2 regions of the Streptomyces sp. NPDC126510 genome follow, and region 2 is predicted to be linked to the other one. Evidence: riboswitches for the same ligand, from Rfam matches in the RefSeq annotation. Region 2 holds a riboswitch; the other holds the start of a gene.

Region 1 (14,687 bases), on a different contig from region 2:
GGCCGGTGTGCCGATCCGCAGACCGGACGTCACCATCGGCGGGCGCGGGTCGTTCGGGATGGCGTTCCGGTTGACGGTGATGCCCATCTCGTGGAGCCGGTCCTCGGCCTGCCGGCCGTCCAGCTCCGAGTGGCGCAGGTCGACCAGGACGAGGTGCACGTCCGTGCCGCCGGACAGGACGTCCACGCCCACGGCCCGGACGTCGTCCTTCACCAGACGCTCGGCCAGGATGCGGGCACCCTCCAGCGTACGGCGCTGACGCTCCTTGAAGTCCTCCGAGGCGGCGACCTTGAAGGAGACGGCCTTGGCGGCGATCACATGCTCCAGCGGGCCGCCCTGCTGACCGGGGAAGACCGCGGAGTTGATCTTCTTGGCCAGTTCGGCCGTGGAGAGGATCACACCGCCGCGCGGGCCGCCGAGGGTCTTGTGGGTCGTGGTGGTCACCACGTGGGCGTGCGGCACCGGGTTGGGGTGCAGCCCCGCCGCGACGAGCCCGGCGAAGTGGGCCATGTCGACCATCAGGTACGCGCCGACCTCGTCCGCGATCCGGCGGAACTCCGCGAAGTCCAGCTGCCGCGGGTACGCCGACCAGCCGGCGACGATCAGCTTCGGCCGGGACTCCTTGGCCAGCCGCTCCACCTCGGCCATGTCGACCCGGCCGTCGTCGCCCACGTGGTAGGCGACGACGTCGTAGAGCTTGCCGGAGAAGTTGATCTTCATGCCGTGGGTCAGGTGCCCGCCGTGCGCGAGGTTCAGGCCCATGATGGTGTCGCCCGGCTTGAGCAGCGCGAACATCGCGGCGGCGTTGGCCTGGGCGCCCGAGTGCGGCTGGACGTTGGCGTGCTCGGCGCCGAACAGCTCCTTGACGCGGTCGATCGCGATCTGCTCGACCACGTCGACGTGCTCGCAGCCACCGTAGTAGCGGCGGCCCGGGTAGCCCTCGGCGTACTTGTTGGTGAGGACCGAGCCCTGCGCCTCCATGACCGCGACCGGCGCGAAGTTCTCCGAGGCGATCATCTCGAGCGTGGACTGCTGGCGGTGCAGCTCGGCGTCGACCGCCGCGGCGACGGCCGGGTCGAGCTCGTGCAGGGGTGTGTTCAGGACGGACATGCGACTCCCTCAGCCCGCGGAGAACGCGGTGTACTCGTCGGCGGAGAGCAGGTCGCCCGGCTCGTCCGTGACCCGCACCTTGAACAGCCAGCCGCCCTCGAAGGGGGCCGAGTTCACCAGCGACGGGTCGTTCACGACGTCCTCGTTGACCTCGGTGACCTCACCGGAGACGGGGGAGTACAGGTCGGACACCGACTTGGTCGACTCCAGCTCGCCGCAGGTCTCGCCGGCGGACACGGAGTCACCGACCTCGGGAAGCTGGACGAACACGACATCGCCGAGCGCGTTGGCCGCGTGCTCCGTGATGCCGACCGTCGAGACGCCGTCCTCGGCGGCCGACAGCCACTCGTGCTCCTTGCTGTAGCGCAGCTCGTTGGGGTTGCTCATGGCCTGGATTCTCCTGTACGCGCGGGAGTGCTGTGGAAGGGGGGACTGCTGGTGAGCTGGGACGACGGGCGCGGAGTCGCTGCCGCGGCCCTTGGGCCAGTGTCTACTTCTGGCGCTTGTAGAACGGCAGCGCCACGACCTCGTACGGCTCGTGACTGCCCCGGATGTCCACGCCCACGCCGGTCGTGCCGGGTGCGGCGTGCGCGGCGTCGACGTACGCCATCGCGATCGGCTTGCCGAGGGTGGGGGAGGGGGCACCGGAGGTGACCTCGCCGATCACCTCGCCGCCGGCGACGACCGCGTACCCGGCGCGCGGGACCCGACGGCCCTCGGCGACCAGGCCGACCAGCACGCGCGGCGGGTTCTGCTCGGCCCGCCCGGCGGCCTCGCGCAGGGCCTCGCGCCCCACGAAGTCGCCCTCCTTCTCGAACTTCACCACCCGGCCGAGCCCGGCGTCGAAGGGGGTGAGGGAGGTGGTCAGCTCGTGCCCGTACAGCGGCATGCCCGCCTCCAGGCGCAGCGTGTCGCGGCAGGAAAGACCGCACGGGACCAGGCCGACGCCCTCGCCGGCCTTGGTCAGGCCCTGCCACACCTCGACGGCGTGCTCGGGCTTCACGATCAGCTCGAAGCCGTCCTCACCGGTGTAGCCGGTCCGGGCGATCAGGGCCGGGACACCCGCGACGGTGCCGGGCAGACCGGCGTAGTACTTCAGGCCGTCGAGGTCGGCGTCGGTGACGGACTTCAGGATTCCGGGCGACTCGGGTCCCTGGACGGCGATCAGCGCGTAGGCGTCCCGGTCGTCGCGCACCTCGGCGTCGAAGCCGGCGGCGCGCTCGGTCAGCGCGTCCAGCACGACCTGGGCGTTGGAGGCGTTGGCGACGACCATGTATTCGGATGAAGCGGCCTCGGTCTCGCCCAGGCGGTAGACGATCAGGTCGTCGAGGATGCCGCCGTCGGCCCGGCAGATCATGGTGTAGCGGGCCCGGCCCGGCTTCACACCGCCGATGTTGCCCACCAGGGCGAAGTCCAGGAGGGCGGCGGCCTGCGGGCCGGTGACGGTGATCTCGCCCATGTGGGAGAGGTCGAAGAGCCCGGCCTTCGTGCGCACCGCGGTGTGCTCGTCGCGCTCGGAGCCGTAGCGCAGGGGCATGTCCCAGCCGGCGAAGTCGGTCATCGTCGCGCCGAGCGAGCGATGCAGGGCATCGAGCGCGGTGTGACGGAGTTCTCCTGTACTGCTCACGGTCGGTCGTCTCCCAGAGGCGATGGGGGTACCTCCCGCGCGAGCTCGTTCGAGCGTGGGGGAGGGCGAGGTCGTTCCTCCCCATCTGTCATCGGAACCTGAGAGGTTCGCCATGACCGCACGGGTCGTGACTTGCACCTTGGGTGGAGCCACCCCTGTCATGAGGAGGGGGCGGCCCGCTTTTCAGATGTGCCTCGCCCGCGCGGTAACGGGGCCTGAGAGATTCAAGGGAGGGACTTGCTCCTTCGGCGCCCCAGCGACAGCTGCTGCTGGGAACTCTCCCGCGCGGATTCAAACGGCCGGTATGCAGTTGGCGGGCACATCATTGCACGCATCCTTCCGGCGCGGCAGGGGGACCTTTTCCAGGGAGTGCACGAGTCCGTCGCGCCGGACGCAGCGACCTGTAGCAGCCCTGTTGCAGGACGGGCACGTAAATGAGAGGCCTGCGGCATTACCTTCTCTTTACACTCGGCGGGGATGGGACTCCGTACCTGGCCCCAGGGGAGGACGATCACGGTGAACAGGACCACCGCGTACGCGACGACGGGCATCGCGCTGCCCGAGCAGCCGGCCGCACCGGCCCGGGCGGTCCGCGCCCCGGCACCGGCGCCGGTCGTCCGCGACCTGCGCGACCGTGCCGGCCGGAGCCCGCACGCACTGCTGTTCGGCCCCCGCGACCTCGTCGTGGTCACGGGACTGCCGGGCAGCGGCAAGTCCACGCTGATGCGGCGCACCGTCCCGGGCCGGCGTATCGACTCCCAGGACACCCGCGACCACTGGGCCCGCCGCATGCCGCGTGCCCTGCCGTACGCGCTCTACCGCCCGCTCGTCCGCCTCGCCCACTACGCCGGGCTGCGGCGCGCCCTGCGCACGGGCGAGGGCGTCGTCGTGCACGACTGCGGCACGCAGGCCTGGGTCCGCCGCTGGCTCGCCCGCGAGGCCGGCCGCCGCGGCGGCGCCCTGCACCTCCTCCTCCTCGACGTCAGTCCCGAACAGGCCCTGGCCGGCCAGCGCGACCGCGGCCGCGGCGTCTCGCGCTACGCGTTCCTGCGCCACCGCGCGGCGAGCACCCGCCTCCTGCGCGCGGTGGAGCGTGGCGACCTCCCCGCCGGCTGCGCCTCGGCCGTCCTGGCCGACCGGGACGCGGCGAACGGCCTCCGCAGAATCGGCTTCACGGGCTGAGCCCGCGCGGTCGTCCACCATCCGGCCTTCCTCCTGCCGCCCGGCATCCGTCAGCCGTTAGCCTTTTGACCCACAGCAGTGGTTCCAGGCAGGCGGTAGGCAGATGGACATCCCGGCGGACTTCTCCGCGGACTTCCCGGCGCGGACGCAGACCCACCCGCACGGTGGTTGGCCCGGCAACGAGCTGGAGGAGGTGCTCTCGGCCTCCCTCGGCGCGGGACCGGCGGCCGGCGGGCGGATCGTCGAGGTGCTCGGCCGGAGCTTCGTGTGGATCCCGCTGCCCAACGGCGGCGGCCCGCACAGCGGCCCCCTCGACCTGCCGGGCATCGAGATCGACGGCCAGGCGTTCGTGCCGGTGTTCAGCTCCGAGGAGCAGTTCCGCCAGGTCGCCGGCTCGCACATGTCGTACACCATCGCGCCCGCCGTGGAGTTCGCCCGCGGCCTTCCTCCGCACGCGGGGATAGCCGTCAACCCGGGCGGGGTGGTGGGTATCCCGCTGCCGCCGCCGGCCGTGGCCGAGCTGTGCCGGGCCGGCCGGACCCCGCTGGACGGCCCCGCGAGCGGCGGCCGGGTCCGCCTCTTCGAGCCCGACTGGCAGGACGACCCGGTGGACTTCCTCGCCGCCGCGGCCGCCGAGTTCGAGGCGACCGGCGTCGTCGTCACCGCCCGCCGCTGCCTCGCCGCGATCGAGACCGCCGACCCGGTGATGTTCGTCGGTGTCGAACTCTCCCAGTGGGAAGGCGACCTGCGCGTCCTCCCCCTGGACGCCCTCACCCGCGCCGTCACCGCCGCCCCGGCCCCGTGGCCGGTCAACCTGGTCCTCCTGGACGTGACGGAGGATCCCGTGGGGAACTGGATGAGGGAACGGGTCCGGCCCTTCTACCAGCGGTAGGACATCGCCGCAGGGGCGCGGGGCTGTGACATCATGCGGCTCCGCCGCGTGGGCGCGATCAACCACACACGACCCGCACCCGCCCCACGGCATAATCCCCTGGCTCCCCTGCGGGCTTAAGCTAGGGCACCGTCGAGGCGTTGTACGAAGGGGCGGTAAAGGTGAGCGCGAGCGGCACGGCCGCGGCCGGACAGGTCGAGCACATGCTGCGCCAGGTCACGCCCGGGCGTTACGACGCCTACGAGGCACTCCTGCGCGCGCTCGCGACCCCGCACACCGGCCAGATCTGGATGCTCCTCTGGCACGGTCAGGCCGGTTCCCCCGACGCCCAGTACGGGAACATGGACGTCGACGGACACGGCTACGCCCCCTGCGTGACCTCCGCCCAGGAGCTCTCCGCCAGCGGCTGGAACCGCTCGTACGAGGTGATCGACGGACTCGACGTCGCCCGCGCCCTCTACCCCGACCACTACGGCCTCTGGCTCAACCCGCACGCCCCCGGCGGCGGCGTCGGTATCCCGTGGCTCGACCTGCGCCGCATCGCCACGGGCCTGGACCGCCAGCCCGCCGGACCCCTGCGCCTGTCCGAACCCGCCATCGAGATCCCGCAGTTCTACGCCCTGCTCGCGCAGAACGCCCACCGCACCCCGGCCGTCCGCTCGCTGCGCCGCGCCTGGGTGCAGCCCGCGCTCGGCGCGCCGTACCTCGCCATCGGACTGGATGTGTACGACACCTCGCCGCCGGCCGTGGACTCGGTGCGCGCGATGATGCAGCAGTCCCTCGGCGCCGTACCGGACGGGCTGCCCGTGTCGACCGTCGCCATGTCCGACGAGCACGACCCGGTCGCGATGTGGCTGCGCGAGAACGCGCGCCCCTTCTACGACCGTGAGGCCCACGCCACCGCGCCCGTCCAGGCCCCGGCCTCCGGCTACGGCTACCCTCCGGTCCAGGGCCGGTACTGAGCTTCGCCCGCCCTCATCCTCATCGAGCGTGACAGAGGCGCGTCTTCGCGCGTAGATAGCGGCGAAATCATCTAGCCTGCGTCAAATGTCCAGGTCTGTCCGCGACCGATCCCCGTCGCCCCTTGTCCGGATAACGGAATCCCGCAGACAGCATCACGTTTGCGCATCCTTTCATCGTCAAGTCTGGCAGCGAAACGCTGAAGCGTTGAAGACTCCCCGCACCAGGGGAGTTTCACCCCTGCGTACGACGGACTGATCACGCCGCTACAGCGGAATGCGCGGGCCGGCCACCGCCGGTTGAGAAGAGGGGTCCCTGCCTGATGACGGCACCATTGCACGAGCCGACCGCGGAAGCGGCTCCGAGTGCGGCCGAGGAAGCGGCAGTTGTCGGCGCCGGTGTGAAAGCCGTACAGGGCCGTTCTCTCGGCAGGATCGCCTGGGAGCGCCTGAAACGGGACAAACTCGCGCTGGCGGGTGGCGTCATGGTGCTCGTGCTCATCGCGATCGCCCTCCTCGCGCCGGTCATCACGAGCCTCGTGGGCCAGGATCCCGAGGCGCACCACGAGGACCTGATCGACCCGCTGTTCGGCACCCCCACGGGAGCGCTGGGCGGCATCAGTGGTGATCACCTGCTGGGTGTCGAGCCGGTGAGCGGCCGTGACATCTTCGCCCGCATCATCTACGGCGCCCGGATCTCACTCCTCGTGGGCTTCCTGTCCGCGATCGTCGCCGTCGTGATCGGCACCGTCCTGGGTGTTCTGGCGGGCTTCTTCGGCGGCTGGGTCGACGCCGTCGTCAGCCGTGTGATGGACGGCTTGCTGGCCTTCCCGCAGCTGCTGTTCATCATCGCCCTGGTCTCCGTCATGCCGAACCAGATGCTGGGGCTGACCGGCACCGGCGTGCGTCTGTTCGTGATGATCCTGGTCATCGGCTTCTTCGGGTGGCCCTACATCGGACGCGTGGTGCGCGGCCAGACGCTCTCGCTGCGCGAGCGGGAGTACGTCGAGGCGGCCCGGTCGCTCGGCGCCGGGCGGTTCTACATCCTCTTCAAGGAGCTGCTGCCCAACCTCGTCGCGCCCATCATCGTGTACACGACGATGATGATCCCCACCAACATCCTCACCGAGGCGGCACTCAGCTTCCTGGGTGTGGGTGTCAAGCCCCCAACGGCCTCCTGGGGGCAGATGCTGTCGAGCGCGATCGACTACTACGACTCGGACCCCATGTACATGGTGGTCCCGGGCATGGCGATCTTCATCACCGTCCTTGCCTTCAATCTCTTCGGTGACGGCGTGCGTGACGCGCTCGACCCGAAGGGTTCCCGCTGAACTGCCGTACAAACAGCGACCCGTGACACCTGGCACGGGGTCTCTCATCTATCCGGAGGATCCGAGATCGTGACTACCCAACGCACCTCAGGGCGGCGCAAGCAGGCCATGGCCGCTGCGGCCGTGGTCGCCGCACTGCTGACCACGGCGGCGTGCGGCGGCGGCAACGGCGACGAGGGGTCGAAGGACGGGGCGGCGGGCTTCGACGCCGCGAACAACAAGGTCGCCCAGGCCTCGCTCGCCAAGAAGGGCGGCACGCTGAAGTTCGCCGGTGCCCAGGACGCCGACTCGTGGGACACCACGCGCGGCTACTACGGCTTCATGTGGAACTTCTCCCGCTACTACAGCCGCCAGCTCGTCACGAGCAAGACGGAGCCGGGCAAGGCCGGCACCGAGCTGACGCCTGACCTCGCCACCGGGCTCGCCAAGATCTCGGACGACGGCAAGACCTACCAGTACACCCTGCGTGAGGGTGTCACGTGGGAGGACGGCAAGCCGATCACGTCCAAGGACGTCAAGTACGGCATCGAGCGCGTCTGGGCACAGGACGTGCTGTCCGGCGGCCCGGTCTACCTGAAGGACGTGCTCGACCCCAAGGGCGAGTACCAGGGCCCGTACAAGGACAAGTCCGCGGACAAGCTGGGTCTGAAGGCCATCGAGACGCCCGACGACAAGACCATCGTCTTCAAGCTGCCGCGGGCCAACTCCGACTTCGAGGAGATGCTGGCCCTGACCTCGGCGTCCCCGGTCCGCCAGGACAAGGACACCAAGTCCAAGTACGGCCTGCACCCGTTCTCCTCGGGTCCGTACAAGTTCCAGTCGTACAACCCGGGCAAGGACCTGACGCTGGTCCGCAACACCGAGTGGAAGCAGGCCTCGGACCCGATCCGCAAGGCGAACCCGGACAAGATCACGGTCAAGTTCTTCTCCAACGCCAACGACATGGACGCGCGCCTGATCGCGGGCGACTACGACCTGGACATCAACCAGACCGGTATGTCCCCGCAGGGCCGCACCACCGCCCTGAAGCAGCACAAGGGCAACCTGGACAACCCGGTCTCCGGCTACATCCGCTACGCGGTCTTCCCGCAGAGCGTGAAGCCGTTCGACAACATCGAGTGCCGCAAGGCCGTGATCTACGGCGCCGACCACGTGTCGCTGCAGACCGCCCGCGGTGGCCCCATCGCCGGTGGTGACATCGGCACCAACATGCTGCCGCCGGCCGTCCCGGGCGCCGAGGGCCAGAAGTACGACCCGTACGAGATCGCGGGTGCCAACAAGAAGGGCAACGCCGCCAAGGCCAAGGAAGCCCTGAAGGCCTGCGGCAAGCCGAACGGTTTCAAGACCACCATCGCGGTCCGCAACAACAAGCCGTCCGAGGTGGCCACCGCCGAGTCCCTCCAGGCGTCGCTGAAGAAGGTCGGCATCACCGCCGACATCGACCAGTACGACGGCTCGCAGAGCTCCGGCATCATCGGCAGCCCCTCGAACGTGAAGAAGAAGGGCTACGGCATCATCATCATGGGCTGGGGCCCGGACTTCCCGTCCGTGCAGGGCTACGGTCTGCCGCTGTGGGACAGCAGCTACATCCTGGAGAGCGGCAACAACAACTTCGCCCTGATCAAGGACAAGGCCATCGACGGCCTGTTCGACAAGTACGTCACCACTCTGGATGACGCGGGCAAGACCAAGATCGCCACGGAGATCAACCACAAGGTCATGGAGGGCGGCTACTACCTGCCCTTCGTCTTCGAGAAGTTCATCAACTGGCGTTCCAGCCGTCTGGCCAACGTCTACACGACGGACGCGTACAGCGGCATGTACGACTTCGTCAACCTCGGCCTGAAGTCCGCGAAGTAACCGGCACACCCGCCGTACGGCACGAAAGGCAGGTGAAGGCCGGCGCGGCGTGACCCAGGGCCACCGGAAGACCTCCGGTGGCCCGAGGTCCGCAGCGGGCCGAGATCTGTGCTCGCTTACCTGATCAGGCGGCTGTTCGCCGCCGTAGTGATGCTCGCGGTCATCATCATGGTGGTCTTCGGCATCTTCTTCCTCGTCCCCAAGTGGGCGGGCGTCGACATCGCCGCCAGCTTCGTGGGCAAGCAGGCCGACCCGGCTGCCGTCGAGGCCGTGCGCCAGAAACTGGGTCTGGGCGACCCGATCTTCGTCCAGGTCTGGGAGTTCTTCAAAGGCATCTTCGTGGGCCGCACCTATGCGGGCGGCGGCGACGTCACCCACTGCGCCGCACCGTGCTTCGGTTACTCGTTCCGCAGTGAACAGGCCATCTGGCCGGTACTGACCGACCGATTCCCGGTGACCCTGGGACTCGCGCTCGGTGCGGCCGTGCTGTGGCTGCTGTTCGGTGTCGCGGCGGGTGTCCTCTCCGCTCTCAAGCGGGGCAGCATGTGGGACCGCGGTGCGATGGTGATCGCCCTCGCGGGCGTCTCCCTCCCCATCTACTTCACCGGGCTGCTCAGCCTGGCGGTCTTCTCCTACGGGCTGGGCTGGATCAACGCCGAGTACGTGCCCATCGAGGAGAGCTTCACCGGCTGGCTCGGCGGCATGATCCTCCCGTGGGTAACCCTGGCGTTCCTGTACGCCGCGATGTACGCCCGGATCACCCGCGCCACCATGCTGGAGATCCTCGGTGAGGACTACATCCGTACCGCCCGTGCCAAGGGCATGCGCGAACAGGCCGTCATCCGCAAGCACGCCATGCGCTCGACGATGACACCCATCCTGACCATGCTCGGCATGGACCTCGGCGCCCTCATCGGCGGCGCCATCCTGACCGAGACCACCTTCAGCCTGCCCGGCCTGGGCCAGGCCGTACTCAACGCGATCAAGAACCAGGACCTGCCCATTATCCTGGGCGTCACCCTGATCACCTCCGTCGCGGTGCTCATCGCCAACCTCGTGGTGGACGTCCTGTACGCCGTGATCGACCCCCGAGTGAGGCTCGCATGACCGAACTCAGCAAGACCGGAGCGGCCGTGGGCGAGCCCACGAGTGACTCCACGGCACCGACCGCCTTCCTGGAAGTGCGCGACCTGAAGGTGCACTTCCCGACCGACGACGGCCTGGTCAAGTCCGTCGACGGGCTCAGCTTCCAGCTGGAGAAGGGCAAGACCCTCGGCATCGTGGGCGAGTCGGGCTCCGGCAAGTCGGTGACCTCGCTGGGCATCATGGGTCTGCACACCGCCGGCCAGTACGGCAAGCGCAAGGCGCGGCTCTCGGGCGAGATCTGGCTGGACGGTACCGAGCTGCTGTCCGCCGACCCCGACCACGTGCGCAAGCTGCGCGGTCGTCAGATGGCGATGATCTTCCAGGATCCGCTGTCCGCGCTGCACCCGTACTACACGATCGGCCAGCAGATCGTGGAGGCGTACCGGATCCACCACGACGTCAGCAAGAAGGTCGCGCGCCGCCGGGCGGTCGAGATGCTCGACCGCGTGGGCATCCCGCAGCCGGACAAGCGCGTCGACAGCTACCCGCACGAGTTCTCCGGCGGTATGCGCCAGCGTGCGATGATCGCGATGTCGCTCGTCAACAACCCCGAGCTGCTCATCGCGGACGAGCCGACGACCGCCCTCGACGTGACCGTGCAGGCGCAGATCCTCGACCTGATCCGGGACCTGCAGAAGGAGTTCGGCTCCGCGGTCATCATCATCACCCACGACCTGGGGGTCGTCGCCGAACTCGCCGACGATCTCCTCGTGATGTACGGAGGCCGCTGCGTCGAACGAGGCCCGGCCGAGCAGGTGTTCTACGAGCCCCGCCACCCCTACACCTGGGGGCTGCTCGGCTCGATGCCGCGCCTCGACCGTGAGCAGCAGGAGCGCCTCATCCCGGTCAAGGGATCCCCGCCCTCCCTGATCAACGTCCCGTCCGGCTGCGCCTTCAACCCGCGCTGCCCGTACGCCGACGTCCCCAAGGACAACGTCACCCGCACGGTCCGCCCCGAGCTGACCGAAGCCGGAAGCCGGCACTGGGCCGCCTGCCACATGTCCAGGGAGCAGCGGGAGCGGATCTGGACCGAAGAGATTGCGCCGAAGCTGTGAGCGAGAACTCCAAGGACACCGTTGTGACCACTCCCGCCGAGAGCGACGGCACCGAGGCGAGCGCATCCGGCGCGGCAACCCTCAACGGGGACGCGGCTCCGGGCGACGTTCTGCTGAAGGTGACCGGGCTGCAGAAGCACTTCCCGATCCGCAAGGGGCTGCTGCAGCGGCAGGTCGGTGCGGTGCGCGCGGTCGACGGCATAGATTTCGAGGTCAGGGCCGGCGAAACCCTCGGTGTCGTGGGCGAGTCGGGCTGCGGCAAGTCGACGATGGGCCGGTTGATCACGCGGCTGCTCGAACCCACCGCGGGAACGGTCGAGTTCGAGGGCAAGGACATCACGCACCTCGGTGTCGGCGGCATGCGTCCGCTCCGCCGGGACGTGCAGATGATCTTCCAGGACCCGTACTCCTCGCTGAACCCGCGCCACACCATCGGCACGATCGTCGGCGCCCCCTTCAAGCTCCAGGGCGTCACGCCCGAGGGCGGCATCAAGAAGGAAGTGCAGCGGCTGCTGGAGGTCGTGGGCCTCAACCCCGAGCACTACAACCGCTACCCGCACGAGTTCTCCGGCGGCCAGCGCCAGCGCATCGGCATCGCCCGCGCGCTCGCGCTCAATCCGAAGCTGGTCGTGGCCGACGAACCGGTCTCCGCGCTCGACGTGTCGATCCAGGCCCAGGTCGTCAACCTGCTCGACGACCTCCAGCAGGAACTCGGCCTGACGTATGTGATCATCGCGCACGACCTGTCGGTCGTCCGGCACGTCTCGGACCGTATCGCGGTGATGTACCTCGGCAAGATCGTCGAGCTGGCCGACCGGGACCAGCTCTACCGGTCGCCGATGCACCCGTACACCAAGGCCCTGCTGTCGGCGGTGCCGATCCCGGACCCGCGGCGCAAGTCGGCCAAGAGCGAGCGCATCCTGCTCAAGGGCGACGTACCGTCGCCGATCTCGCCGCCGAGCGGCTGCCGCTTCCACACGCGGTGCTGGAAGGCCACGGAGATCTGCAAGACGACCGAACCGGTGCTCGTCGAGCTGACGCCCGGCCAGCGGGTCGCCTGTCATCACCCGGAGAACTTCGAGGACCAGGCCCCGCAGGACACCGTGCTGCTCACCGCGGCGAAGGAAGCCGCGGAGCTCGTTCCGGACGAGGTGCTGGAGGAGTCCGCGCAGACGTCGGCGGCCGTGGCGGAGGCTTCTTCCGAGGGGGAGAGCTCCGCTGCCGAGAAGGGCGACGCCACCGGCTCCAAGGCCTGAGCTCCCCGCTCACCGGCCTGTCGCTGCGCCGCGACGACCACGACGGCCACAGGGCCGGCAGGTACTCCTGCCGGCCCTGCGGTGTTCACCGGGCTTCAGGCAGGCGGGATGGGGCGTCGCCCGACCGCAGGGGAAGATGTCCGGGTGCTCCAGCAACTCTTCAGCCCGTCCGTCCAGCACACGCTCGACCTCATCGGCATCTTCGTCTTCGCGATCTCCGGCGCCCTGCTGGCCGTGCGCAAGAACTTCGACGTGTTCGGCATGGCCGTCCTCGCCGAGGTCACCGCGCTGGGCGGCGGGCTGTTCCGCGACCTGGTCATCGGGGCCGTACCGCCGGCCGCCTTCACGGACCTGGGGTACTTCCTCACCCCGCTGCTCGCCACCCTCCTGGTGTTCTTCCTGCACCCCCAGGTGGAGCGCATCCAGATCGCGGTGAACGTCTTCGACGCGGCCGGCCTCGGCCTGTTCTGCGTCGCCGGCACGATCAAGGCGTACGAGTACGGGCTCGGCCTGACCGCCTCCGCCGGTCTGGGGCTGACCACCGCCGTGGGCGGCGGTGTGCTGCGGGACGTCCTCGCCAACGAGGTCCCCTCCCTGCTGCGCTGGGACCGAGACCTGTACGCGGTCCCGGCGATCGTCGGCTCCGCCCTGGCCGCCCTCTGCATCCGCTACGACGCCCTGAACCCGTTCACCAGCTCTCTCGCGGTGATCACCGCCTTCGTACTGCGTTTGCTCGCGATGCGGTACCACTGGCGAGCTCCGCGGGCGTGGCACCGGAGGTCGACGGTGAGCGAGGAGGAGCAGCCCGTCCTGCCGTGACCCGGCCGATGCCCATCTGCTGGGTCAGCCAGCGGAACGCCGGGACCACCTGCGGCCGCCACAGCGCCATGTTGTGTCCGCCCGCGCTCTTGGGGATGTACACGACGTGCACGGTCGTCGGTGCCTTCGCGGCCTGCTGCATGGCCACGGCGTCCTGGTAGCCGTCGCGCGGCTGGCCGGAGAGGTACAGCGCGATCCGCGGCGGGACGACCGACCTGCGCAGCATCAGGAGCGGGTTGTTCGCGGAGCGCAGGGCGGGGCTCTGCGCGGTGAGCGAATCGCGTTCGCCGCCGGGGTCGTTGTAGCCGGACATGCTGACGGCGGCCCGGTAGCGGTCGGGATGGGCGACGGCGAGCCTGGTCGCGCAGTGCGCCCCGGCCGAGTAGCCGGCGACGGCCCAGCCCTGCGGCGCGGGCTGGGCGCGGAAGTTGTCCATGACCATCTTCGGCACGTCGACGCTCAGCCAGGTGTCGGCGTCGACCGTGCCCGGGACGTTCGCGCAGCCGGTGTCCACCGCGGCCAGCAGGTTGGTGCGGGGCGCGACCAGGATGAACGGGGCCACCCGCCCGTCACGCATCAGCGGCTCCAGCTGCTCGTGCGCGTACAGCGAGCCGAACCACGCCTTCGCCGAGCCGGGGTAGCCGGGCAGCAGCTCCACGACCGGGAACCGGTGGTGCCGGTAGGCCGGTTCGCCGTACTGCGGCGGCAGCCAGACGTAGACCTCGGCGTTCACCCCCGACACCCGGCCCGCGAGCTGGGTCACCCGTACCCCGCCGGCCGCGCCCATCCCGGGTCCGGTGGCGGGCTTGAAGGTCTGGCGCGCCTTGGGCAGCCGCGTGAGCGCGATGCCGCCGGTGCCGTCGGCGCCCAGATTCGCCGCCTGCTCCACGTGGTCGCCGGTGCCGAGCAGGTCGGCCCAGTTGTCGTACAGGTTGTCGGCGTTGTTGACCAGGGTGAAGACCAGCGCCACGGCCGTCCCCTGCGCGAACAGCAGCATCAGCGCCCGGGCCGCCACGCGCGTGAACCGGGGCCCGCGGATGCGCGACCAGAGGACCAGCGGCAGGACCAGGGCGGCGACGGACAGGACGACCAGCGTGCAGAGGAACGGGGTTCCGGTGAGGCTCATGCCCCTACAGAGGACGGACGGCGTACGGGGGTTTACGGATGAGTCGGACACTTACCGAGAAATTGCCCGTGTCTCACCAAGGCGTGACCGGGGCGGCAGGGGAGGCGTATGACCTGCGTCGCGGTCACAAAGCTACCGCTTAGTAGTTAGTTCTTGTACTGTTCAGCCATGCCAGAAGCAGCCACCGCCCCGGCCGCCCGGGCCACGATCGGCGACAGCGAGTTCGACCGCGACACCGCGCTCACCCGCCGCGCGCCGGGCGTCTACGACATCGACCTCTCCGCCGGCTGGACGATCATCAGCGCCGTCAACGGCGGCTACCTG
Region 2 (14,687 bases):
GGCCAGCGGCGTGATCTTGGCGGCCTTCAGCTTGCGTACGGCGTCGAGGAAGCCGTCCCACGTGGTCGGCGGCTCGGCGATGCCGGCCTTCTGGAAGAGCGCCTTGTTGTACCAGAAGCCGATCATGCCGATGTCGAACGGGACGCCGTAGGCCTGGTCGTCGAACAGGTACGGCTCCCGGGCTACCGGCAGGAGGGCGTCGGCCCACGGCTTGGTCCGGTCCGTGAGGTTCTCCACCAGTCCCGCGTCGACCTGCTGCTTCAGCACACCGCCGCCCCAGGTGTGAAAGATGTCGGGCAGCTTCCCGGAGGCGGTCAGGGCCGTCATCTTCGACTTGTAGGCGTCGTTCTCCAGCTGGACGATCTTTATCTTGACCTTGGGGTTCTGTGCCTCGAACTTCCGCGCCAGAGCGGCCCAGACGGTCTTGGACGGCTCGGTGGTGGAGATGTTCCACCACTCGATCGTGGTCGTCCCCGACGACCCCCCGTCCGAGTCCCCGCCGCATGCGGTCAGTGCCGTCATCCCCAGACCGGCCGCGGCGGAGGCCGCCAGGAAGCCGCGGCGGGACAGTGCGGGGTCGCCCATCATGCGCTCCTCGAGAGTCTCGAAAGTTTCGGATCAAACCCAGAAAGCTTCGCTGCTGCCGCACCCTAGAGACAGCGGATAAAGGGTGGCAACCCCTTGTGCGAGGTGAATCTCTCGCGATCCTGGAACCTGACGTGAGTGCGAAACATTCGGATTCTCAGACGAACGTTACGATGCCGACTCCGTCGCGATCACGCAGGGTGTCCGTCCGTGAGCCGGCCAGGGAGCACCGCCCCCGTCGAGGTCAATGCCGCCCGACGGGCGCTCATCTCGTGTTTTCGGAGCCGCGGCCGCCCCGGCCGTCAGTCTTAACGGAAGCTTGACGCGCTCGGCCCCTTCGTTCATGGGCCATGGCGTCACGCTCCGCTTACGCTGACCGAGCCGTCCAGTGATGGCAGGAACCACGCTGATCCACACGATCGGGAGCACGTCGATGGCCACCACCGAGCACCCGGCGCCGAGCCGTCCGGAGCCTTCCCCACCCAGCCGTCTGCGCGGCTGGATGCTGGAGGGCCTGTCGGACATGGGCAAGGGCGGTGGTCACACCGGGCCGCATGCCGAACCGGAGCCTGCGCACCGGGGTCAGCGCTGGTGGCGGGTGATGTGCCTGACCGGCGTCGACTACTTCTCGACCCTCGGATACCAACCGGGCATCGCGGCCCTCGCCGCCGGACTGCTGTCACCGGTCGCGACCATCGTCCTGGTCGTCGTCACGCTGGCCGGCGCCCTGCCCGTCTACCGCCGCGTGGCCGAGGAGAGCCCCCGCGGCGAAGGCTCGATCGCCATGCTGGAGCGGCTGCTCTCCTTCTGGCAGGGCAAGCTGTTCGTCCTGACCCTGCTGGGCTTCGCCGCCACCGACTTCCTCATCACCATCACCCTGTCGGCCGCCGACGCCTCCACCCACCTCGTGGAGAACCCGCATCTGACGGGTGCGTTGCACGACCAACGGATGCTGATCACCCTGGTTCTGGTCGCCCTGCTGGGCGCGGTGTTCCTCAAGGGCTTCCTGGAGGCGGTCGGCGTCGCCGTCGCCCTGGTCGGCGCCTATCTCGCGCTGAACGCGGTCGTGGTGGTCGTCGGCCTTTACCACGTCATCACGGCCGGTCATGTGATCAGCGACTGGTCGAGCGCCCTCACCGCCCAGCACGGCAACGTCTTCGCCATGGTCGGCGTCGCTCTGCTCGTCTTCCCGAAACTGGCCCTCGGCCTCTCCGGGTTCGAGACGGGTGTCGCCGTGATGCCGCACGTCGAGGGCGATGCGGACGACACGGAGGAGCGGCCGGCCGGACGCATCCGCGACACGAAGAAGCTGCTCACCACGGCTGCCCTGATCATGAGCGTCTTCCTGATCACCACCAGCTTCATCACCACCCTCCTCATCCCGGAGAAGGAGTTCGAGGCGGGCGGCCAGGCCAACGGCCGGGCGCTCGCCTACCTGGCCCACCACTACCTCGGCAACACCTTCGGCACCGTCTACGACGTCTCGACCATCGCCATCCTGTGGTTCGCCGGTGCGTCCGCGATGGCCGGTCTGCTCAACCTGATGCCGCGCTACCTGCCCCGCTACGGCATGGCCCCGCACTGGGCCCGCGCGGTACGCCCCATGGTCATCGTGTTCACCCTGATCGCCTTCCTGGTCACCTGGATCTTCGACGCCGACGTCAACGCCCAGGGCGGCGCCTACGCCACCGGTGTGCTGGTCCTCATCAGCTCCGCGGCGATCGCGGTGACCATCGCCGCCCGCAAGGCCCGGCAACGGAACTGGACGATCGCCTTCGCGGTGATCTCCGCGGTGTTCCTCTACACGACCGTGCTCAACGTCATCGAGCGCCCGGACGGCGTGAAGATCGGCGCCTGCTTCATCGCCGGCATCATCCTGGTCTCCCTGCTGTCACGGTTGGCCCGGGCGTTCGAGTTGCGCGTGACCAGCGTGACGCTGGACGACATGGCGGAGCGCTTCGTCCGGGACGTGGCCAGCCGCCGGATGCGGTTCATCGCCAACGAGCCCGACCGGCGCGACATCGCCGAGTACCGCGACAAGATCGAGCAGATCCGGCAGGACAACGACGTGTCCGGCCAGGAGGACTTCGTCTTCGTCGAGGTGACGGTGACCGACCCGTCCGAGTTCGAGGCGGGCCTGAGCGTACGCGGCGAGGTGCTGCACGGCCGCTACCGCGTCCTGACCCTGGAGTCGTCCTCCATCCCCAACGCCCTGGCCGCGCTGCTGCTGCACGTCCGCGACGCGACCGGCCGGACCCCGCACATCTACTTCGAGTGGACCGAGGGCGGGCCCTTCGCCAACTTCCTGCGGTTCTTCCTGTTCGGCCAGGGCGAGGTCGCCCCGGTGACCCGCGAGGTCCTGCGCGAGGCGGAACCGGACCGCGAGCGGCGGCCGAGGGTGCACGTGGGGTGAGCCGAGCTCCGGCCTGTCGTCCGCGGCCGAGCGCCCGGTCGCGTTACTCCCGACGGCCAACCCCGCATCCCCCCTTGCCCTCCCCCGCCCCTATCGTGACCGGCATGCAGTCCTACACGATCGGCCAGGCAGCACGGCTGCTCGGCGTCAGCCCGGACACCGCCCGTCGCTGGGCCGACGCGGGCCGCATCACGACCCATCGCGACGAGGCCGGGCGACGGCTCATCGACGGGCGCGACCTGGCCTCCTTCTCGGTCGAGCTCGCCCGGTCCGGCACCGCCGAGGAAGACACCCCGTACACCTCGGCCCGCAACGCCTTTCCCGGCATCGTCACCGCGATCAAACTCGGCGACGTCGCCGCCCAGGTCGAGATCCAGGCCGGCCCGCACCGGCTCGTCTCGCTGCTCACCCGTGAGGCGGTGGAGGAACTGGGCCTGGAGGTCGGAATGGAGGCGACGGCCCGCGTGAAGTCGACAAACGTCCATATCGACCGCGTCTGAGCCCACGCGGCGGGCCAGGGCGACGCATACGGGGTGATGGGGTCGGTCCGCCGCACGGTCGAGGGCGGCGAACTGACTGCCGCGACCACCGGGGACGCCGAGAAGGACCTGGCCCTGTCGCCCGGGGAGCCCTGTCGTCGCCACCGCATGACCCGACGGTGAACGGCGAGAGGGGCCCCGCACCGCGGAGCCCCTCCCTGTGACCGGTCGGCCGATCAGTCCTCGTACGCGTCCAGCGGCGGGCAGGAGCACACCAGGTTCCGGTCGCCGAAGGCCTGGTCGACGCGACGCACCGGCGGCCAGTACTTGTCGGCGACCGACACCCCGGCGGGGAAGACGGCCTCCTCGCGGCTGTAGGCGTGCTCCCACTCCCCGGCGAGCGCACCGGCGGTGTGCGGGGCGCCGCGCAACGGGTTGTCCTCCGTGGGCCATTCTCCGGAGCCGACCTTCTCGATCTCCGCGCGGATGGCGATCATCGCCTCGCAGAACCGGTCCAGCTCGGCCAGGTCCTCCGACTCGGTCGGCTCGATCATCAGCGTCCCGGCCACCGGGAACGACATGGTCGGCGCGTGGAAGCCGTAGTCGATCAGCCGCTTGGCGACGTCGTCGACACTCACGCCGGTCGCCTTGGTCAGGGGCCGCAGGTCGATGATGCACTCGTGCGCCACGAGCCCGCCGGGGCCGGTGTAGAGCACCGGGTAGTGCGGCTCGAGGCGCTTGGCGATGTAGTTGGCGCTGAGCACGGCAACCTGCGTGGCCCGCTTCAGCCCCTCGCCGCCCATGAGCCGGACGTACGCCCACGAGATGGGCAGGATGCCGGCGGAGCCCCAGGGCGCTGCGGAGATGGGCCCGACGCCCGTCTGCGGGCCCGCCTCGGGCTGCAGCGGGTGGTTCGGCAGGTAGGGCGCGAGGTGCTCGCGCACCGCCACCGGACCGACACCCGGACCGCCGCCGCCGTGCGGGATGCAGAAGGTCTTGTGCAGGTTCAGGTGCGAGACGTCCCCGCCGAAGTGCCCCGGCTTGGCGAGCCCGACGAGCGCGTTGAGGTTCGCCCCGTCGACGTAGACCTGCCCGCCCGCCTCGTGCACCTGCGCGCAGATCTCGGAGACGTGCTCCTCGAACACACCGTGCGTGGACGGGTACGTGATCATCAGCACAGCCAGCTCGTCGCGGTGCTGCTCGATCTTCGCCCGCAGGTCCTCGACGTCGATCTCGCCGTCCTCGGCGGTCTTCACGACGACGACCTTCATGCCCGCCATCACCGCACTGGCGGCGTTGGTGCCGTGTGCGGACGACGGGATCAGGCAGACGGTGCGCTGCTCGTCGCCGTTGGCCCGGTGGTACCCGCGGACGGCGAGCAGTCCGGCCAGCTCACCCTGCGACCCGGCGTTCGGCTGGAGGGACACCTTGTCGTAGCCGGTTACCTCGGCGAGCCGGTCCTCCAGCTCGTGGATCAGGGTGAGGTAGCCGCCGGCCTGCTCGGCGGGCGCGAAGGGGTGCAGCTGCCCGAACTCGGGCCAGGTGACCGGCTCCATCTCGGTGGTCGCGTTGAGCTTCATGGTGCAGGAGCCCAGCGGGATCATGCCCCGGTCGAGCGCGTAGTCGCGGTCGGCCAGCTTGCGCAGGTAGCGCAGCATGGCGGTCTCGGAGCGGTGCTGGTGGAAGACGGGGTGGGTCAGGTAGTCGTCGGTGCGCAGCAGCGCGCCGGGAAGCCCGTCCTCCGTGGCCGCGTCCAGCGCCTCGACGACGCCCTCGACCCCGAAGGCCGCCCACACGGCACGCAGCTGGGCGCGGGTCGTGGTCTCGTCGCAGGCGATGGAGACGTGGTCGGCGTCGACGAGACGCAGGTTGACCCCGTTGTCCCGCGCGGCGGCCACGATCTCGGCGGCCCGGCCACCGGCGCGAACGGTCAGGGTGTCGAAGTAGGCCCCGTGCACGACCTCGACACCGCCGCCCGCGAGCCCGGCGGCGAGGACCGTGGCGTACCGGTGGGTGCGCCGCGCGATGCCCTTCAGGCCTTCCGGGCCGTGGTAGACGGCGTACATGCCGGCCATGACGGCGAGCAGCACCTGCGCGGTGCAGATGTTGCTGGTCGCCTTCTCCCGGCGGATGTGCTGCTCACGCGTCTGCAGCGCCAGCCGGTAGGCCTTGTTGCCGTCGGCGTCCACGGACACGCCGACGAGCCGCCCGGGAAGGCTGCGCGCCATCTTGTCCTGGACCGCCATGTAGCCGGCGTGCGGCCCGCCGAAGCCCATGGGCACACCGAAGCGCTGCGTCGTCCCCACGGCGATGTCCGCCCCGAGCTCACCGGGCGACTTCAGCAGCGCCAGCGCCAGCAGATCGGCGGCGACGGTGACGAGCGCGCCCAGCTCGTGCGCCCGGTCGATGACCGGCTTGATGTCCCGCACGGCACCGGAGGCGCCCGGGTACTGGAGCAGCACGCCGTTGATCTCGCGCTCGGCGATCTCGGCGGGGATGCCCTCGCTGAGGTCGGCGACGACGATCTCGACACCGGTTGGTTCGGCGCGGGTCTGGATCACCGCGATGGTCTGCGGCAGGGTGTCCGCGTCGACCAGGAACAGGCCCTTCTTGTTCTTGCCCAGGCGCCGCGACAGCGCCATGGCCTCGGCGGCCGCGGTGCCCTCGTCGAGCAGGGAGGCTCCCGAGGTCGGCAGTCCGGTCAGGTCGGCGACCATGGTCTGGAAGTTGAGCAGCGCCTCGAGCCGGCCCTGGGAGATCTCCGGCTGGTACGGCGTGTAGGCCGTGTACCAGGACGGGTTCTCCATGACGTTGCGCATGATGACCGGCGGCGTGAACGTGCCGTAGTAGCCGAGGCCGATCATGGAGCCGAGGACCTGGTTGCGGTCGGCGAGGGAGCGCAGCTCGGCGATCACCTCGGCCTCGCTGCGGGCACCGGGCAGGTCCAGCGCCTCGGCGCTCTTGATCACGGCCGGGACCGCGGCGGCGGTCAGCTCGTCCAGCGAGCCGTAACCGACGTGCGCGAGCATCTTGGCGCAGGCCTCGTGGTCGGGGCCGATGTGGCGCTGCTCGAATGGAACTGCCTCTTCGAGCTCGGAGAGCGGAATGCGGTGGGCGGTCATTGCGGAGGCCTCCTGGTCGACACGACCTGCGAGGGGCACCACTGCACGGGTACCCGGACGGCCTCCCCCTCTGTCATCTCAACCTGAGAGCTTCACCGGATCGCCCGAAGGCCTCCGGCTTTCACCGTCGGTGAGAGCGGAAGCCGTCGACACCCGCTCTGCTTTCCAGAGTGACCTCGTCCGTGCGGTACGTGTGCCTGAGAGATTCCGGGGAGGATTTGCTCCTTCGGCGCCTCCGATGGTGTCTGGAGGACTCTCCCGCGCGGGGTCAGCAGCCGCTGCCAGCGTACCAGCGAGGTCAACGCACGAACCTTCGAGTGGCCGCATCCCCGCTTGTACCGTTTTGTTGTGTCTACGGATGAGGTGCGACCATGTGGAGGGCCCGTGCGAACCGATATCGATCCGCGCAACCTGATCGGCCGCAAGGCGTTCGACCGCAACGGGACCAGGATCGGCACCATCGACGAGGTCTACCTCGACGACGCCACCGGTGAGCCGGAGTGGGCGGCCATACGGACCGGCCTGTTCAGCAGGGACGCCTTCGTCCCCCTGGAGCCGAGCGAACTGATCGAGGGTGCCCTCCACGTCCCGTTCGAACGCTCCCTGATCAAGGACGCCCCCGACTTCGGCGTGGGCCGCCACCTCTCCCCCGAGCAGGAACTGCAGCTCTACCACCACTACGGTCTCGACGTCGCCGCCCCGCCCCCGCTCCCGGACCACGACTTCGGCAAGCTCGCGGGCACCGACGAAACGGCCTGAGACCCCACCCCGGGCATCCGGTCTCCCCCCTCCGGCTCCCGTAACACCAGGGGCAACGGATCCGCCGCCTCCAGATCCGGATCGTCGACCCGGAAGGTCCTCACCCGCCCGGGCTCCGAGGCGGGCGTCTCGAACCGTACGGTGACCCGCCCCAGGCCGCTGCCCTGCACCCAGCCGTGCCCGAACTCGGCGTGCCGCACGTCGTGCCCGGCGGGCCAGCGCCGCTCGGCGAGCGGCGGCTGTTCCTCCGCCGGCGCCACGGCATGCTCCTCGACCGGGCTCTCCGCGACCGCCCGCTCCCCCGCCGCCTGGGCGAACAGGTCCTCCTGCGTGTAGTCGGCGAGCCCGCTGACCCCCACGCCGAGCAGCCGCACCCCGCCGGTCGTGTCGACCGAGTCCAGCAGTCTGGCCGCCGCCTCACGGACCACCGCGGGGTCGTCCGTGGGGCCGCGCAGCGTCTCGGAGCGGGTCAGCGTCGAGAAGTCGTACCGCCGCACCTTCAGCACGATCGTCCGCCCGGAGAGACCGGCCCCGCGCAGCCGCCGCACACACCGCTCGGCGAGCCGCTGCACCTCCAGCCCGACGCGCATCCGGTCGTGGATGTCCACGTCATAGGTGTCCTCGACCGACACCGACTTCGCTTCGCGCTCCGCCACCACGGGCCGGTCGTCCCGTGCCAGGGCCATGGCGTAGAGGCCGTGTCCGTGTGCCTTGCCCAGCAGCCGGACCAGCTCGTCCTCGCCCGCCTCGACGATCTCCTCGACCGTGGTGATCCCGGCCCGCCTCAGGTGGTCACCCGTCGCCGGCCCCACTCCCGGCAGTGTCCGCACGGACATCGGCCCGAGCATCGCCCGCTCCGTCCCCGGCTCGATCACCACCAGCCCGTCCGGCTTGGCCTCCTCCGAGGCGATCTTGGCGAGCATCTTGGACGCGGCGAGCCCCACCGATCCCGTGAGGCCCGTGGCGGCGCGTATGTCCGCGCGCAGCTTCACCCCGGCCAGCCGCGCCGACCGCTCGTCCCACGCCACTCCACCGGCCTCGAGATCCACGAACGCCTCGTCCAGGCTCAGCGGCTCCACCAGCGGCGACAGCGCACGCAGCAACTCCATCACCCGCTCGCTGATCGACCGGTAGACGTGGAAGCGCGGCACGAGATAGGCGGCGTTCGGCGCGAGCCGCCGGGCCTGGCCCATGGGCATCGCCGAATGCACCCCGAATACCCGCGCCTCGTACGACGCGGTCGCCACCACGCCCCGCGGCCCGAGCCCGCCCACGACCACGGCCTTCCCGCGCAGACTCGGCTTGGACGCCTGCTCCACCGAGGCGTAGAAGGCATCCATGTCGAGATGCAGGATCGTGGGCGAGGTTCTCACACCCCCGATGCTGCCCTACACCACTGACAACGCCCCGCCCGGGCGCTCTCGACGGCCCGGGAGAGGCCATGACAAGCCCGGCGGCAACCGCTTACATCCGGGTGCGCAACGTCCCGTGGCGTGCGACCGTCTGCGTACCCCGCTGCCGGACGGCTCAGACGGCCCGGTTCCGTCGACGCGCCAGCTCGTCCGCCGGGTTGGGCCCGACCAGAGTCTCGCCGGTGTCGATCCGCTCGCCGTGCAGCTGGGACAGCGCGCTCTCGACATCCCGCCACACCACCCCGACGGCGATCCCGAAGACCCCCTGGCCGCCTTGGAGCAGGGCATGGACCTCGTCGGGCGAGGTGCACTCGTAGACCGTCGCGCCGTCACTCATGAGCGTCATGCGCTCGAGGTCGCTGAAACCGCGTTCCCTCAGGTGCTGAACGGCGGTGCGGATGTTCTGCAGCGACACCCCGGTGTCGAGGAACCGCTTGACGATCTTCAGGACGACCACGTCCCGGAAGCTGTACAGCCGCTGCGTCCCGGATCCGTAGGCTGGGCGCACGCTGGGCTCGACGAGCCCGGTGCGGGCCCAGTAGTCCAACTGCCGGTAGGTGATACCGGCGGCCGCACAGGCCGTGGGGCCGCGATAGCCGATCTGCTCGGACGCCATGGACGTCGTCCCTCCGCTGCTCGGCACCGCTGTCGGTCGCTGCGGAGTGTGATCGGCCGCGCCACCGGGCTGGGGGTACGTCCCGCCCGTAAGGGGCCGTGAGCCGGGGGGAGGGTACGGACCGCTCGCCCTGAGACTGCGCTCGGGGCCGCCCCCAGCCGTACCGTCGCCGCTATTTCTCACGCCGACCTCCGTCCTTGACCTGCCTTCTCGACGGTAGGCAGTCACCAGGGGTGCGTCAACGATCGCCACACTCGCCACGCCGAGTGATAATCACCCTGAGAGTGGTTTCCCGTGCCCCGTCGCGGGGAAAGGCTAGCCGAATGTGTCCGGAACGGACCGCGTGACGCTCTCACACGCCAGCGGCATACGCGGGCAATTCACCCGTCACACACGACGGGCGGCCCCGCCGCGGACCACATCGTCCGCCGGGCCGCCCACACACTGCTCAGGCCACTGCCGCATCCGAGGAACTCACTGGCTGCTGCTGCCGAAGTCCTCCGGGGAAATCTGGTCGAGGAACTCGCGGAACTTCTCCACCTCGTCCTCCTGCTCGTCCGGGATCGCGATACCCGCGTCGTCGAGCACCGTGTCGCTGCCGTAGATAGGCGTCCCGGTGCGCAGCGCGAGCGCTATGGCGTCGGACGGGCGGGCGCTCACCTCGACGCCGCTGGCGAAGACCAGCTCCGCGTAGAAGACGCCCTCACGCAGGTCCGTGATGCGCACCTCCGTGAGCTCCTGGCCGACGGCTTCCAACACGTCCTTGAACAGGTCGTGTGTCAGCGGCCGCGCGGGAGCCATGCCCTGCTGGGCGAAGGCGATCGCCGTCGCCTCCCCCGGACCGATCCAGATGGGGAGGTAACGGTCGCCTCCCACTTCACGCAGCAGCACGATCGGTTGGTTGGAGGGCATTTCGACCCGGACACCTACGACATCGAGCTCGTTCACACAGCAACCCTAGGCCGTGCCCGGGATGTTTGGGTAGTCGGGCCCGGATCGGGCGCCTGATCCAGCCCTCGAGACCCCGCCCGTCTCAGGGCAGCCGCACCCCGAGCGCCGTCTGCACCAGCGCGGTGTGCAGCTTCACCGTGAGCCCCGCCAGCTCCTTGACGCGAGCCTCGGCGTGAGCCCTGGTCTGCGGGTTCCGGTGCCGCTTCAGCGGCGCCACCACCTGGTCCACGAGCCCGGCCTCCCGGTCGGCGGCGGCCTTCATGGCCCGCAGGTGCCGCGGCTCGATCCCGAACCGCCCGAGCTCCACGACGAGCAGGGCGACGGTGACCGCCTCGGCGTCGTAGGCCCCGTCCTCCAGAGGGGTGAGGAGCCCGTAGGACTCCCACTCCTTGAGCTCCTGCTCGTCCACGCCGACGGCCATGAGCAGCTCGTCCCGTCCGATCCGGGCTGCGGTGGGCGGCTCGGACGACTCGGACGCGGATTCACCGTCCCGCTGACGGCCCACGACCGGCAGCTGCACGGCTTCACCACGCTCCATGGCCTCCAGATGCTCCCGGATCACCTTCAGGGGCAGGTAGTGGTCCCGCTGCATCCGCAGGACGTGTCCGAGCCGCTCGAGGTCCTGGGCGCTGAACTTGCGGTACCCCGAGGGGGTCCGCTGTGGCTCGATGAGCCCTTCCGACTCCAGGAAGCGGATCTTGGAGATGGTCACTTCGGGAAACTCACCGCGCAGCGCGTTCAGCACCGCGCCGATGCTCATCAGCCCACTGTCCGTGGCGGCGGTGCCGTGTCCGGCACCGCCGCTCGGTGTATGAAGCATGGACCTTCCCTGACGGATGGACCTTCGCTGGGTCTGCCCGGCCGCAGCCGGTCAGTAGCCCCGCTGGCTGGCGTAGAAGACCAGCCGGTACTTGCCGATCTGCACCTCGTCGCCGTTGTTCAGGGCGACCTGGTCGATGCGCTCTCGGTTCACGTACGTGCCGTTCAGGCTGCCCACGTCGGCCACCGTGAACGAGCCGTCCTGGGCTCGGCGGAACTCCACGTGCCGCCGGGAGACCGTCACGTCGTCCAGGAAGATGTCGCTCTGCGGGTGCCGGCCGGCCGTGGTCAGGTCGCCGTCCAGCAGGAAGCGGCTGCCCGAGTTCGGCCCACGGCGCACGACGAGGAGCGCGGAACCCAGCGGCAACGCGTCGACGGCCGCCTGCGCCTCGGGGGACAGGGTCGGCATCGGCGTCTGACCGGTGGTCTCGCTGTCGTAGGCCTCGAGACCGGAGATGGAGATCGTGGAGGTCGTCTCGGACGGGCGCTCCGGTGTCGCTCCCGCCCGCAGCGGCGCGCCGCAGTTGGAGCAGAAACGGCTGTTCTCCGCGTTACGGTTACCGCACCTCGTACACACCAGGGCCGACATCGGATCCTCCTGCCGCGGCTGCCCACCGGGGGCGTTGGACGCGTACGGGTCGGAAAACCCTCCACCCGCACTTGAGGCTGACGGTTGCCCGAAACCTATGCCGCCGGACTGTGCAGGGTCAACCGACGGCGCGCCCTGACCACCGGAAACATCGCCGCCCGGGCCGCCCACCTGGTCCCGGAACAGCGGCCGCTGGCCCTCCGCGTCAGGCTGTGCGCGATGACGAGCGGTGGCGTTGTCACTGCCCTCTCGCGCGCTCTTGCCGAACAACTTCGCAAACAACTTCACGGGCGATTCCCCTTGACCGAAACAGACCCGCCCGTGGGGCAGGACGAACCCTGACTGAACACTCTGGCCGACCCGGACATCCTTACAACGTCCGTCTGCACCAGACAGTTTCCACCACGCACCGCCCATTCGGTGCGCCGACCCCCCGCAACCTCATGCCCTCGCCTGACGTCGCCCATGCACCCCCGCCTCACTGCGAGGACGACCGAGCGTAGTCAGGCCGCTTCGCTGCTCGCAAGGCGTCCACGACGATGTCGGTCGACCGCTCGATCGTGACGGTGGCCTGTTCCTTCTCGAGAGTCTGCACCACGCCTCCGGGGATGTTGAGCGCCGGCTCGAGGTCCTGCGGCTTGCCGATGACCTTGAAACGATAGGGCGCGTTGATCTTGTTCCCGTCGACACCCACACCCTTGCCCGAGTCCGTGAGGTACGTGCCCGCGACCACCCGGACACCGTTGACCTGGATCGCCTCGGCACCAGCCGCACGCAGCTCCTGGATCGCGTCGAGCAGCATGTCCGCCTCGACCGTCCCCTTCGTGTCCTGGATCGTCATGGTGATGCCGGGCCCCCGCGCGGCCACCGTGCCCGCCAGGATGCCGAGTTGCCTCTCCTTCTCGACCGTCTGCTTCCGGGCCTCCTCGGCCTGGTCGGAGCTGTTCTCCAGCTCGTCGCGCTGCTTCTCGAGACCCTGCTTCTCGTCCTCAAGACGTTGAGTACGGTCATCCAGTTCATCGAGGATGCGGACAAGATCTTCCTGTCGCGCACCACGCAGCGCATTGTCACTGTCGCTGTTCGACGCCACCTGCACCGCCAGCCCGAACCCGAGACCGAACAGCAGCACCGCGACGATGAGTTGGGCCCGCGTGATGCGGGGCGGCCACACCCCCTGTGCCAGCCGCTGCCGCCCGGTCAGCCGCGGCTCCGGGTCCGGCTGCGGTTCCGGTGCCTGCTCGGGCTCCGGCTCCGCCGGGGCATCCCCGTCCGCGGGCGCCGCCGCGGGCCCGGCCCCGGGGACCTCCTGGGGCAGCTCCTTGCGCAACCTGTTCCCGGACTCGCCGTGGCCGTCGCGCGTGTCGCCCTGCCCCTCGGCGGGGTCGGCGGCCTCGGTGGGCTTCTCGCCGTGCTCGCTCATCGGCCTCACGCCCGGAACACGTGCCGGCGGATCGCCGCGGCGTTGGAGAAGATCCGGATACCGAGGACGACCACCACACCGGTGGACAGCTGCGCACCCACGCCCAGCTTGTCGCCCAGGAACACGATCAAGGCGGCCACGACCACGTTCGACAGGAACGACACCACGAAGACCTTGTCGTCGAAGATCCCGTCGAGCATGGCCCGCAGACCCCCGAAGACAGCGTCGAGCGCCGCCACGACGGCGATCGGCAGATAAGGCTCGACCACCGCCGGAACCTCAGGCCGGACCAACAGGCCGGCCACGACTCCCACGACGAGGCCCAGTACGGCGATCACGATGTGCCCTTCTCGCTCTTCTCAATGCTCGGCTGTGCTGTACGTACGATCACACTCGGTGCGGCAGGCAGCCGGAGGTCGTCCTCGACGGAGATGCCTGTCCTGATGCCGTAGCTCTCCTGCAGCGCGTGCAGATACAACCCGTCCGCGCTGTCCTGGAACCGTGTGCTCAGCCGCTGCCCATCCCCCACCGCGAGCACCGTGTACGGCGGCACCAGCGGTTTGTTGTCGACCAGTATGGCGTCCCCGGCCGCCCTGATCGCGGACAGCGCCGTCAGCCGCTGCCCATTGATGGAGACGGCCTCGGCACCCGACTCCCACAGCCCGTTGACCACGCGCTGCATGTCCCGGTCACGCACGCGGCCGGTGTCGGAGAAGCCGGAGGTCTCCCGCGGGTTGCCATCGCCACCGGAGGCGGCTTCCTTGGCGTCGTTCACCACGAGCTTCACCCCGGGGCCGTGCACCGCGACGGCGCCCGACAGGATGCCCGCCAGGCCGGATTCCCCGCCGCCGCTGTGCTTGAGCGCCTCGCGCTGCCGTGCGCCCACGTCCGCGCGCAACTCGTCGACGGAGTCCTCCAGCTTGTCCGCAGCCTCGGTCTCCCGGTCGATGCGGTCGACCAGCTCTTCCCGCTCCTTGGCGACGACCGGGGCCGCGACCCGCGCCTGCGCCGCCCCGACGGTCACGACGAGGGCCGCGAGCACCAGCCCGGCGGCAAGCCCCAGCTTCGCCCTGAGCGTTTTCGGCATGCCGCTGTCACCCGCGGCCTTCTTCCGCGCGGCCGCCTCGGCATATCCGTCGTCGAGGCTGTGGTCCATGACGTTGGTGAGCAACGACATGGACGCGTCCGGACGCCGGGGCCGCGTGGGTGTGCTCCGAATGGGGGGTTGCTGCGGCATGCCGCACATCGTCGCACGTCGCGGGCACTACCTCCGAACGGGCCCACCGGCGTGCCGGACAGGCCCCGTTGGGGGACACTTGTCCGGCACGCAGGCGCGCAGCCCGTTCTACCGGCCGGCGCTGTCCACGACCGCCGCCCATTCGTCCAGCAGGGCCTGCGCGGAGGCGTCGTCCGGCCCCTCGGCCCACAGGTGGGTGACGGCCTCGGCCGGGTCGGGCAGCACCATCACCCAGCGGCCGTCGGTCTCCACCACACGCACACCGTCCGTGGTGTCCACGAAGCG

The links. A riboswitch is a leader RNA that binds a small molecule or an ion and turns the genes downstream of it on or off. The one in region 2 is predicted to bind glycine.
Region 1: linked by a shared signal. The riboswitch ahead of gcvT (glycine cleavage system aminomethyltransferase GcvT) and the one ahead of gcvP (aminomethyl-transferring glycine dehydrogenase) in region 2 are both predicted to bind glycine.

Annotation. Positions count from the first base shown of each region.
Region 1 covers NZ_JBEORR010000007.1:248-14,934, forward strand. Annotated here, with positions in the region: gene glyA (serine hydroxymethyltransferase) at 1-1,110, opposite strand, end outside; gene gcvH (glycine cleavage system protein GcvH) at 1,120-1,497, opposite strand; gene gcvT (glycine cleavage system aminomethyltransferase GcvT) at 1,601-2,737, opposite strand; glycine riboswitch at 2,813-2,930, opposite strand; glycine riboswitch at 2,931-3,031, opposite strand; gene ABTX60_RS11045 (AAA family ATPase) at 3,254-3,919, shown strand; gene ABTX60_RS11050 (enhanced serine sensitivity protein SseB) at 4,023-4,811, shown strand; gene ABTX60_RS11055 (enhanced serine sensitivity protein SseB C-terminal domain-containing protein) at 4,973-5,773, shown strand; gene ABTX60_RS11060 (ABC transporter permease) at 6,094-7,101, shown strand; gene ABTX60_RS11065 (ABC transporter substrate-binding protein) at 7,171-8,961, shown strand; gene ABTX60_RS11070 (ABC transporter permease) at 9,070-10,068, shown strand; gene ABTX60_RS11075 (ABC transporter ATP-binding protein) at 10,065-11,162, shown strand; gene ABTX60_RS11080 (ABC transporter ATP-binding protein) at 11,186-12,418, shown strand; gene ABTX60_RS11085 (trimeric intracellular cation channel family protein) at 12,563-13,237, shown strand; gene ABTX60_RS11090 (alpha/beta hydrolase) at 13,128-14,363, opposite strand; gene ABTX60_RS11095 (thioesterase family protein) at 14,532-14,687, shown strand, end outside.
Region 2 covers NZ_JBEORR010000026.1:106,798-121,484, forward strand. Annotated here, with positions in the region: gene ABTX60_RS31345 (extracellular solute-binding protein) at 1-585, opposite strand, end outside; gene ABTX60_RS31350 (APC family permease) at 1,019-2,998, shown strand; gene ABTX60_RS31355 (TOBE domain-containing protein) at 3,103-3,498, shown strand; gene gcvP (aminomethyl-transferring glycine dehydrogenase) at 3,714-6,599, opposite strand; glycine riboswitch at 6,775-6,870, opposite strand; gene ABTX60_RS31365 (PRC-barrel domain-containing protein) at 6,984-7,358, shown strand; gene ABTX60_RS31370 (DNA polymerase IV) at 7,277-8,731, opposite strand; gene ABTX60_RS31375 (MerR family transcriptional regulator) at 8,886-9,569, opposite strand; gene ABTX60_RS31380 (bifunctional nuclease family protein) at 9,861-10,334, opposite strand; gene ftsR (transcriptional regulator FtsR) at 10,420-11,157, opposite strand; gene ABTX60_RS31390 (zinc-ribbon and FHA domain-containing protein) at 11,209-12,162, opposite strand; gene ABTX60_RS31395 (DUF881 domain-containing protein) at 12,224-13,165, opposite strand; gene ABTX60_RS31400 (small basic family protein) at 13,171-13,503, opposite strand; gene ABTX60_RS31405 (DUF881 domain-containing protein) at 13,500-14,411, opposite strand; gene ABTX60_RS31410 (sugar phosphate nucleotidyltransferase) at 14,511-14,687, opposite strand, start outside.